One region of the Exiguobacterium sp. UBA3491 genome, then DNA from elsewhere that is predicted to be linked to it. Evidence: riboswitches for the same ligand, from Rfam matches in the RefSeq annotation. Region 1 holds a riboswitch; the other holds the start of a gene.
What was found. Region 1 has a riboswitch for FMN ahead of B4F99_RS10525 (ECF transporter S component). Riboswitches for the same ligand answer to the same signal wherever they lie in the genome.
Positions count from the first base shown of each region.

Region 2: another riboswitch for FMN. It lies ahead of ribD (bifunctional diaminohydroxyphosphoribosylaminopyrimidine deaminase/5-amino-6-(5-phosphoribosylamino)uracil reductase RibD); the one in region 1 lies ahead of B4F99_RS10525 (ECF transporter S component).

Region 1 covers NZ_DFQK01000028.1:138,731-144,624, reverse strand. Annotated here, with positions in the region: gene B4F99_RS10550 (NAD(P)/FAD-dependent oxidoreductase) at 1-872, shown strand, start outside; gene B4F99_RS10545 (GNAT family N-acetyltransferase) at 1,114-1,605, opposite strand; gene B4F99_RS10540 (GNAT family N-acetyltransferase) at 1,602-2,105, opposite strand; gene B4F99_RS10535 (NAD-dependent epimerase/dehydratase family protein) at 2,102-2,968, opposite strand; gene B4F99_RS10530 (HesB/IscA family protein) at 3,087-3,437, opposite strand; FMN riboswitch at 3,549-3,691, shown strand; gene B4F99_RS10525 (ECF transporter S component) at 3,847-4,413, shown strand; gene B4F99_RS10520 (YuzB family protein) at 4,490-4,723, opposite strand; gene B4F99_RS10515 (NAD(P)/FAD-dependent oxidoreductase) at 4,816-5,868, shown strand.
Region 2 covers NZ_DFQK01000021.1:90,685-96,578, forward strand. Annotated here, with positions in the region: gene B4F99_RS07440 (methionine ABC transporter ATP-binding protein) at 1-643, shown strand, start outside; gene B4F99_RS07445 (methionine ABC transporter permease) at 633-1,283, shown strand; gene B4F99_RS07450 (MetQ/NlpA family ABC transporter substrate-binding protein) at 1,303-2,121, shown strand; gene B4F99_RS07455 (M20 family metallopeptidase) at 2,144-3,349, shown strand; FMN riboswitch at 3,533-3,677, shown strand; gene ribD (bifunctional diaminohydroxyphosphoribosylaminopyrimidine deaminase/5-amino-6-(5-phosphoribosylamino)uracil reductase RibD) at 3,836-4,876, shown strand; gene ribE (riboflavin synthase) at 4,861-5,487, shown strand; gene ribA (GTP cyclohydrolase II) at 5,487-5,894, shown strand, end outside.

The sequences.
Region 1 (5,894 bases):
TCGCTACGCTTTATCCTGAAAAATATATATACGATATCGCCGGTTTTCCGAAAGTAAAAGCGCAGGAACTAGTCGATCGGCTACTTGAACAAGCAAATGAATTTGATCCGACGTATGTGCTCGGTGAGACAGTAATCGCTTATGAACGGATGGATGACGGAATCATCCGCCTCGTCACGAACAAAGGCGAGCATTATACGAAGACCGTCATCTTGACGGCAGGAAACGGTTCGTTCGCTGCGCGCCCACTCGGAGTGGCAGATGCAGAACGCTTCGAGGAAACGAACTTACACTATTTCGTCAACGACATGGAACGTTTCAAGGATCGCCAAGTCGTCCTGCTTGGTGGTGGCGATTCAGCAGTCGACTGGTCATTGATGCTTGAACCGATCGCAAAATCCGTCACGCTCGTCCACCGTCGCGATAAGTTCCGTGCCCATGAACATTCGGTCGAACTATTACATGACTCATCCGTTAACGTCATGACGCCGTATACGCTCGAATCGGTCACAGGTGAGACGCACATCGAGACGATGACGTTCAAACATGCTGAAAGTGGCGAAGTCGTCGTCGTCGCTGCGGACGATGTCGTCTGCAACTTTGGTTTCGTCTCGTCACTTGGGCCGCTCAAAGAATGGGAAGTCGAGTTCGAACGCAATTCGATTCGCGTCAACTCGAAGATGGAGACTGCGATTCCAGGCGTCTTCGCTTGTGGAGATATTGCGACTTACGAAGGACGCGTCAAATTGATCGCAACAGGCTTCGGTGAAGCACCGATTGCCGTCAACCAGGCGAAACTTCTTGTCGATCCATCGGCTCGTCACCCGCAACACTCAACGAGTCTGTTCGAAAAAGTAACGAATCATTCTTGAGATAAATGAATGGCTGCAAACAAATAAGAGGTCGAATTCCGGATGACATACCGGAGTCCGATCTCTTATTTTGATGGAATCACATCTAGGACGTGACCAAACATCTTTGACTCCTACAGGAAAAGGAAGCACGATGTGTGCTTCCGTCAGGGATAAGGAAGACCCGACAGATCACATGGAATGGGAACTGGCGCGGCTTACATCCCGCCTGAGGAAAGCGAAGATGTTGAAACGTCCGATTTCATACGAATGATCTTTTAACAGGCATCCGATAAACCCGTTGCACGAGTTCGATCCCACCTCGCTCAATCATCGATTCTTCGAAGACCTGACCACCGAATCGCTCGTAAAACTGGCACGCCGGATTATCCCGCAAGACAGAAACCTGCATTGCCTCGTATTCCGCCAAGTCCTCGATGATACGTTGAAACAATGCCTTCCCGAGCCCCTGCCCTTGAGAAGCTCGCAAAACATAAATCGCGTAGAGTTCTCCTTCACGCGCATCCCTTCGATTTGGTCCACCTTGCGCGAAGCCAACGACTTCGTCTTCTAACTCCACAACATACACACGCTGATCGATTAACGCCTGCTCCCATTGTTTCGTCCGTTTCGCGTAAGACAACTGTGCTAAATAAGAATCAGGGATGATCCCTTGATACGTCTCCCGCCAGACATCGATATGAACGCGCGCAATGGTCGACGCATCTTCAAGACGTGCTTCACGAATTCTCATAATGGGATGATGAAGCGACGTGTCTCGCGTCCATTATGAACAGTCGGCTCAATTTCTCGTCCGCCGTTCGCTAAGATGACACGACGTGATGCTACATTATCAACGCCACACGTCAACAGCACTTGATTGAGTCCACGTTGCCGTGCTTCTTCTAGCGCTAAACGAAGCCCGGTCGTCGCATACCCTTTCTGACGCTCGGATGGTCGGATGCCGTATCCGATGTGTCCGCCGTACAACTTCAAGTTCTCCGTCAAATCATGCCGGAAGTTCAACGCGCCGACGATTCGTTGTCCGTCGACCATCCAGTACGTCGAATGGGTGACGAGCCCCGGTCTGACCGTTGTCTCCATTTCCTTCAGTTCCGCAAAATAAGCGCCCAGTGGTTCATACGTATCCCCGACTGCTTCCGGCACGATCGTTTCGCCCGACTTTCGCCAGTCTTCTAAAAAGGCGCGGTATTCTGTCTCCCATGCGAGGGTTGGTTTTATCAACTGCATCATTGGTGATTACGCACCTCCTCTTCAATCAAACGATCGAGCCAGTCATCGACATGTTGGAACAGATAGCCCGCTTGTTTCGCAGCTGTCGTATCCATATAGAAATCGCGTTCTGGCGCAAGTGGCGATTCCTCCTCTCCTTTTGCGACGAGTTGACTCGTCGTTCCTGCGACACGGTCGATTTTATCCATCAAATCTTGAATCGATAAGACACCGTCACTTGCAGCGTTAATCGGTCCCGTCAGTTCCGAGCGACCACACCACTCCAAAAAGGCAGCGGCTTCGTAACTTGAGATATACGCCATCTTCGCGTATGTGTTTTCAGCAACGATCGGACGCCCGTCAAGCGCCCGCTTGATATGAAAGACGAGTCGTTCCGTATAATCATCTGGTCCGAGGACAACTGGGAATCGAACGGCAACGACAGGGAATGTCGCGCGTTGGAAGAAATAACTCTCCGCTTGGCGCTTCCCTTCACCATATCCGTGTTCCTTCTCAAGATCATATTTCCCGGGAAACGGATTGTAGGCGCGTTCCGAAATATTCGCACCACCGTCTTCATAAACAGACATCGTCGACGTCAACACGTAGCGTCCGACTTTCCCTTCAAATGCGTCGATCGCGAGCTTTGCTTGATACGGCGTGAAGCAGATGTTGTCATAGATGACATCCCAGTGCTGTTGGCTTAAATCCTTCATCGTACTACTTGACGTCCGGTCTCCTTTAAAAAATGTCAAGCCCTTCGCGACCGGTGGAGTATGCTCACCCCGTGTGACGATCGTCACATCATCCCCCGAATCGGCTAAACGAATTGCAAGCCGGCGTCCGAAATAGCGTGTTCCCCCGAAGATCAATACTTTTCTCATCCTGAAGCCCTCCCTATTCGTAGTAGCATTCACTCTCTTAAATATTTCGAGTCAATGGAGCAGGTCTCCTGTTTGCAGGCAATAAAAAAATCGTGGACGATGTCCACGATTGGATTCATTAACAGCCACCCGGTGTCCCGGCATTCGTTGCCGTCCGGAACGAAGTCCCGCAACCGCATGTTGCGATGGCATTCGGATTCGTGATCGTGAATCCGCCACCAAGCATTGACTGTTTATAATCGATTTCCAGTCCTTTGACGACCGGGTAATCTTTTTCGTCCACGATGACGGTCACGCCGTGCTGTTCAAAAACGAGATCCGTTTCTTTTTGTTGATCGAATCCCATTCCGTACGACAGACCACTACATCCACCACCTTGGACGAGCATCCGAAGATTTCGTTCATCTGCTGGTGCCTGCGCCATCATGTCCTGGACTTGTAGCGCTGCTGCCTCCGTTAAATGGATCATGTCATCACCTTCCTTTTCTTTAGTATACGCAACTTCTGAGCGAATCGAAACCTAGTTGCTTGAAACTATCTTGAATTCGTTGTATAAATGGTATGTACAATAAAATAATCGTTCCATCTTCAGGGCAGGGTGAAATTCCCGACCGGCGGTAAACAACTCTTCTTAAGTTGAAGCCCGCGAGCGAATAGGGCGCTATTTGCTGATTCTGTGTAATTCAGGAGCCGACAGTACAGTCTGGATGGGAGAAGATGGCGGCATGAGTTTGAATTTGATCGATTTTTGCAACAATCGATTAGGTTTATTTAATGCGGACTTCTCCCCTGTTGATCTCATCAATAGGGGTTTCTTTATGGACGCAGTCATGCCAATACTTCATCGAGAGGAACGAGCAAAAGGAGACAATACTCGTATGAAACGCACACAAAAAATGGTCACTCTGTCAATGTTAGGTTCAATCTCATTTGTTCTTATGCTTATCAATTTTCCACTACCGTTCTTACCGAACTATCTGAAGATCGACTTCAGTGATGTTCCTGCTCTTGTCGCAGCGATCATGTTCTCACCGGTCGCAGGTGTCATCGTCGAAGCATTGAAGAACGTGCTATACTACATCTTCCGCGGAAGTGGTGTTCCGGTCGGAGAATTCGCGAACTTTGCTGCTGGCGTCGCATTCGTGCTTCCTGTCAGCTGGTTCTACCACAAAAAGAAATCAACACAAGGTCTCGCAACTGGTCTCGTCGCTGGTACGATCACGATGGCACTCGGTCTTGCGATCCTCAACTATATCTTGATCCTTCCAGCGTATGCATGGTTCCTCGGTATGGATTACATGGCGGATCCAGCTGTCAAATGGACAGCGATCACAGCCGGTATCTTACCGTTTAACGTCATCAAGGCCTTGTTCATCTCGGCACTCTTCATTCCATTGTTCTTGAAACTACGCCCATGGATGATGCGCCGTCAACAATCTGCCTGATCCGAAAAGCTGCGCCCGCTGACGGACACGAATCCCCTCGTTCAGACGAACGAGGGGATTTTTTGGCTGTCCGTGCTCACAGCTCATTCTCTTCGATTTTCAGGTAAATCTTTTCAAGCAATTCTTCCGGCGTTTCACCTACGACGGTCTCACCATCTACGAGACAAAAATGGTCAAGCGAACAAATCCCGCAATAACCAAGGCAACCGTATTCGACGACGTCAACATTCGGGTCACGTTCAAGTTGCTCCATGACGACCTGTGTACCAGCCGCTAAGTTACTAATACAAAATTCAATAATCGGATTCACTTTTTTTCCTCCTTCAAGCAGGAAACGACCTGCCTCATGTCGTATTATACAAGGTCAGACTGATTTAGGGGAACTAAGGGGGATTTTACGTTATGAAGCAATTGATCGTACTCGGCGGAGGTTATGGTGGAATGCGGATTTGTGAGCGATTCAAGGACGAGGAAGTTGCCGTCACGCTCGTCGACCGTCTACCGTACCACGCACTCAAAACGGAATACTACGCACTCGCAGCAGGTACATTATCAGATCGGGATGTCCGGATTGAATTTCCGGAGGGGAAACATCTTACCTATAAATATGGACATGTCATCAAAATCTCACCAGAGACGAATACAGTCCATCTGCAGGACGGATCAGAATTATTCTATGATGACTTAATCATCGCCCTCGGTTGCGAGGATAAATACCACAACATTCCGGGTGCTCAAGAATTTACATACAGCATCCAGACACTAGAAGAATCACGGAAGACACAACAAGCGATTTATGGTCTGTCACCGGGATCCGTTGTCTCGATCGTCGGTGCTGGTCTATCTGGTGTCGAACTCGCCAGTGAACTACATGAGAGCCGGAAGGATTTGACGATTCGTCTATTCGACCGCGGTCCATCCGTCTTGTCGTTCTTATCCGATAAAGTCTCGTCTTACGTTCAGGAATGGTTCGAGGAACATGACGTTGAAGTCATCAACAACTCGAATGTCACGCTCGTCACAGCGGACGATGTGCGAAACGGCGACGATACGTATCCATCCGACTTAACGATTTGGACAGCTGGTACGCAGCCGGTCAAAGTTGTACGCGATCTCGGCTTTGCTGCGGATAGTGGCGGTCGGATCAAATTGACGGAACATCATCACGTACCGGAATACGATAACGTCTTCGTCATCGGTGATTGTGCAAGTCTACCATATGCACCAAGTGGTCAACTCGCAGAACATCAGGCAGAACAAGTCGTCGATGTCTTACAAGCCAAGTGGCAAGGAAAGAAATTACCGAAGCTGCCAGAAATTAAACTGCGCGGGATGCTCGGTTCACTCGGAAAATCAGACGGTTTCGGAATCGTCATGGGCAAGCAAGCACTGACGGGGAAAGTCCCACGTCTCTTGAAGTCCGGTGTCTTATGGAAACACAAAAAGATTAAATGAGCAAAAGAGGTGTCCCAAGCTTTGGG
Region 2 (5,894 bases), on a different contig from region 1:
TCTCGCGGACAAAGCAGATCATTATCCGGATCAATTGTCGGGTGGGCAGAAACAGCGCGTTGGTATCGCCCGGGCACTCGCGACGCAACCTTCCGTCCTTTTATGTGACGAAGCGACGTCAGCACTTGATCCCCAAACGACACATCATATTCTTCAGTTATTAAAGCGGATCAATGCCGAGTACGGGATAACGATTCTCTTGATCACCCACGAGATGGGCGTCATCCGGGAGATTTGCGACCGGGTCGCCGTCATTGAAGCTGGAAAGTTGATCGAGTCAGGAACGGTCTTTGATGTCTTTTCAAACCCGCAGACTGAGACAGCGAAAAATTTCGTTCGCTCCGTCATGCATGACGAGATTCCAGCGTCGATTCGTCAGTTGATCGAGTCCCGGAATGCGAATCCAATCTATAAGATTCACTTCCTTGGACATCACACCGGACAACCACTCTTATCGCAAGTCGCAAAACGCTTCGACGTCGATGTCAACATCCTGCACGGTAGCATCACGGAGTTGCAGGAGACGCCGTTCGGCACACTACTCGTCGAGTTGATCGGTGAGACGGCTGAAGTGAAACGGGCCTTACAGTACATCGATCAGGCACAGGTGACCGTCGAGGAGGTGCTTGCTGATGCTAGTTAACTATAGTGATATCTGGACAGCATTTTTGCAGACGATGACGATGGTGTCAGTGTCGTTACTGTTTTCAACTCTGATCGGCTTACCCCTCGGCATTCTACTCGTCGTCACCCGGAAAGGGGCATTGCTCGAGAACGTCCCGCTGTTCACATTTTTCAACAGTATCGTCAATATTTTCCGCTCGATTCCGTTCATCATCTTACTCGTCGCGATCATCCCGTTGACGCGCTTGATCGTTCAGACATCGATCGGAACAGAAGCCGCAATCGTTCCGCTCGTCTTTTACGCTGCACCGTACATGGCGCGTCTGATCGAGAGTTCTTTACTCGAAGTCGATAAAGGCGTTCTTGAAGCAGCAGAAGCGATGGGCGCGACACCGTTTCAAACGATTTTCCGCTTCCTCCTACCGGAAGCACTCGGTTCACTCATCCTGAACTTAACGATCGCAACAGTCGGCTTGATCGGGGCGTCGGCGATGGCAGGCGCCATCGGTGGTGGCGGTTTGGGTGACTTAGCAATTACTTACGGCTATCAACGGTTTGATACGAAAGTCATGATCATCACGGTCGGGATTCTCGTCATCTTAGTCCAAGGCTTACAGACGACAGGCAACATCGTCGCACGAAAAATCAGAAGACATTAATCAAGGGAGCGATTCAGCCATGAAAAAAGCAGTAGCAATTGGAGCAACACTCACGACGATTTTATTTGCCGGGTGCGCAGCATCAGGAGAAGACGAAAAGACGATCAAGCTCGGTGTCAGCGGTTCAGACACACAAGTTTGGGATTATGTCGCGAAAAAAGCAGAGAAGGAAGGCATCAAAATCGAACTCGTCAAGTTCTCCGATTATGTCCAGCCGAACATGGCACTGGCTGAGGGTGAGATCGACGCCAATGCCTTCCAGACGATTTCCTACTTCAACGCTTTCAAGAAAGAACATAACTTGAAGCTATCGCCGATTGCGACGACTGTCATCGCACCGATGGGGATCTACTCGGATAAATACAAGGATGTCAAAGACATTCCAACTGGCGGAAAAATCGCTGTTCCGAACGAAGCGACGAACATGGGACGCGCCCTCTTGCTACTGCAAGAAGCCGGTCTGATCAAGTTACCGGACGACTTTGATGGTAACGGTTCAGTCGATAAGATCGTCGAGAATCCGAAGAAGCTGAAAATCGTTCCGATCGTCGCCGGGCAAACGCCACGCGTCTTACCGGACGTCGCGGCATCAATCATCAACAATGGCATCGCCGTTGACGCTGGCTTCAACCCGATCAAGGACTCAATCGTTCATGAGAACGAGACAGCAAAACCATACATCAACATCATCGCAACACGAACAGAAGACAAGAACAAAAAAGAACTGAAAAAAATCGCGTCGCTGTATCAACAAAAAGATGTCGCGGCCTTCATCAAAAAAGAATACAAAGGCAGTACGATCCCGACGTTCGTTCCACTGAGCGATATCGGCGAATAATTTCAAAAGGAGAGTGGACAGTATGACGACACCAGTACGCACGACATGGGTAGAGACGATTGAACAGGACATCGAACAAAAACGAGAATCGTATCTTGAGACAAGTCACCGAATTCATGCAACGCCGGAAATCGGGAACGAGGAATTCTTTGCTTCGCGGCTCCATGCGGAGCGTCTAACAGCGGAAGGTTTTACAGTAGAACTCGGCGTCGCGGGGCACGATACCGCGTTCTTCGCGAAGAAATCGAGCGACCGACCAGGCGCAACGATTGCCTTTCTTGCTGAATACGATGCGTTGCCGGGTATTGGTCACGCGTGCGGTCATAATATCATCGGCACGACGAGCGTCGCAGCAGCGATCGCGCTCAGTAAAGTGCTCGATGAAGTCGGCGGGAGTGTCGTTGTCCTTGGAACACCAGCCGAGGAAGGTGGACCGAACGGTAGTGCGAAAGGCAGTTTCGTCAAACATCAGTTACTGGAAGGGATCGATGCGGCCTTGATGGTCCATCCGTCGGGACAAACGCGGATCACGGGATCCTCGCTTGCGGTTGATCCGCTCGATTTTGCCTTTACGGGTCGTCCGGCGCACGCAGCGGCGTCACCGGAAGAAGGCATCAACGCCCTCGACGCTGTCATTCAACTCTTCAACGGAATCAATGCTTTACGTCAGCAGTTACCAGACGATGTCCGGATCCACGGGATCATCACGCATGGTGGCGATGCGCCGAACATCATTCCGGAATACGCAAAAGCACGTTTCTTCATCCGGGCGACGACACGGGAACGACTGAATGCCGTCACGGAAAAAGTCAAAGCCGTTGCCCAAGGCGCGGCACTCGCGACCGGGGCGACGCTTGACGTCATCGCGTTCCAAAATGAAGTCGATAACCTTGTCTTCAATCGGACGTTCGACCGTCTGTTCCAAGAAGAAGCAGAGGCGCTCGGCGAAACGGTCCATTTAGACGAACGACCGGGGCTTGGATCGACGGACGCGGGTAACATCAGTCAAGTCATCCCGACAATCCATCCGTATATCAAGATTGGTCCGGACGATCTCGTCGCCCATACAGAAGCATTCAAAGAAGCAGCCCGTTCGGAAGAGGGGGATGAAGCGTTGATCGCAGGCGCTAAAATCCTCGCACGGACAGCACTTCGCGTCCTCGCTGATGAACGGACACGCGGAGCGATTGCCCAAGAATTCCACGACCGGAAGAACGGGTATTTGTAACCGGAACACAATGACTGGACGCACTGATATCAGGTGCTCCAGTCGTTTTTAGTATCCAGTCGATCACGAATTGGGGAGGGGTAACAGAAGTGGAACGAAATCATAAAAGAGCCAAGACCGAAACATTTGCGCTTTGTTTTCTTGAAAAAGATATGCTAGGCTAAAGTTGTATAACTCAATAATCCAGTTCTTCGGGGTAGGGTGAAAATCCCAACCGGCGGTGATGCGATCGATCGATCGACGAGCCCGCGACCCGTGATGTACGCATCATGGCTGACTTGGTGAGATTCCAGGGCCGACGGTAAAGTCCGGATGGGAGAAGAACGAAACGACGCGATTCAAGCTGTTTTCTGAAAAAATGTTTTCAGGAGATGGTGTCTTTCTGCATGCAAAAAAGCAGAAGGCGAACCGTGTATTTCGTGAACCCTTCTATACAGACGCCCCTTTTTCAAGGGGCGTCTTTTTTATTTGAAAGGAGCGAACGCGATGTCACAGATGATGAGTTATGCCATGCAATTAGCACATATGTTAAACGGACAAACAAGTCCGAATCCAAGTGTCGGCTGTGTCATCGTCAAACAAGGACGCATCATCGGTTTTGGTGCGCACCGGTTTGCCGGTGGTCCGCACGCGGAAGTCGAAGCCTTGCGAATGGCAGGAGAGGCCGCCCGTGGTGCTGATCTCTACGTGACGCTCGAGCCATGCAACCATCATGGTAAGACACCACCATGTACGGAAGCGATTCTACAAGCCGGGATCAAACGGGTTTTCGTCGCAACGGAAGACAAACATGCGATTGTCGCTGGTTCAGGGATCAAACGGCTTCAAGACGCGGGAATCGAAGTCGAAGTCGGCTTGTTACGGCATGAAGCGGAAGTCCTCTACGAGACATTTTGGAAAACGATCGAACGGAAACGTCCGACCGTGACCGTCAAAATCGCTCAGACGATGAACGGGATCGCGGCAACGGGGGAACAGCGCTGGATCACGTCAGAAGAAGCACGCGCGAATGGTCGCGCCCTGCGTGGTCGTCATGATGCGATCCTCGTCGGAAGTGAAACGGTGCTCGTCGATGATCCAGCACTGACGTTACGCGCAGTGTCAGGCATCGAGCCGATTCGAGTAATCGTCGATCGCCGTGGTCGGGTGCCAGAGACCGCGCAAGTCTTTTGCGATGGAAAAAATCCAACGTACTGGCTGACGAGTGTTCCTCGGATAAGTCATGATCAAGTGACGGTGCTCGTCGGTGAATATGAGACGCCGGAAGCGATTCTTAAACGCTTATACGAACAAGACATCCGCAGCGTTTTGATTGAAGGTGGACCGACGATTCAATCCGCAGTCTTTGAAGCAGATCTCGTCGATCGGATTGAAGTCTACCAAGCCCCGTCGATTTTTGAAGGGACTGCCTGGAACGGACGACATGATATCGAAGAACGTTTTCAAATCGATCAGATTGAAATGGTCGGACCGGATCTCCATCTGACGTACATCCGAAAGGAGGAGACGATATGTTCACCGGATTGATTGAAGAAGTCGGGACCTTAAAACGAAAGATTCCGCGACCGAATGGATTAGCACTTGAAATCGAAGCGCACCGGGTGCTCGAAGGAACGAAGATTGGTGACAGCATCGCCGTCGACGGGATTTGTTTGACGGTCACGTCAATGAGCCCAACCGGTTTTACGGCGGATGCTGTCCATGACACGATCCGTTCGACAGCACTCGGCACGTACCGGGTCGGAAACCCGCTGCAACTCGAACGGGCGATGCCGGCAGACGGTCGGTTCGGCGGACATTTCGTCAGTGGGCACATCGACGGGACGGCACGACTAATCAGTCGGCGACCGGACGGAGAAGCGATGGTGTACACGTTTGATGTCGGATCGTGGCAAAAGTATTGCATTCCAAAAGGATCAATCGCGATCAACGGCACGAGCCTGACCTTGCAACGCGTCACCTCGGAAACGATCTCGATTTCATTGATTCCGCATTCCCGTCAAGTGACGACGTTTGATCGATTGGCAAGCGGCGCAGTCGTCAACATCGAGTGTGACATGATGGCGAAACATCTCTATCATTTCACGCAACATGAGAAACAGACGGACTGGGCAGCATTCTTAGGAGGCGACATGTAATGAACGGATTCGACTTGATTGAAGACGCGATAGAAGATTTAAAGAACGGACGACCGATCATCGTCTGTGATGATGAGGATCGTGAGAATGAGGGCGATCTCGTCATGCTCGCAGAACACGCGACACCGGAAAATATCAACTTCATGATTACGTATGGAAAAGGGCTCGTCTGTGTTCCGGTTAGTCCACATGTGGCAGAACGATTACATCTTTCGCCGATGACGGACAATAATACGGACCCGCACGGTACGGCGTTCACGCTCAGCATCGATCATGAAGAAGCAAAGACCGGCATCAGTGCCGAAGAGCGTTCACTGACGATCCAGCGGATGCGGACGGATGGACCGGAGCGCTTCAAACGACCGGGTCACATCTTCCCGTTGATCGCAAAAGAGGGCGGTGTTCGG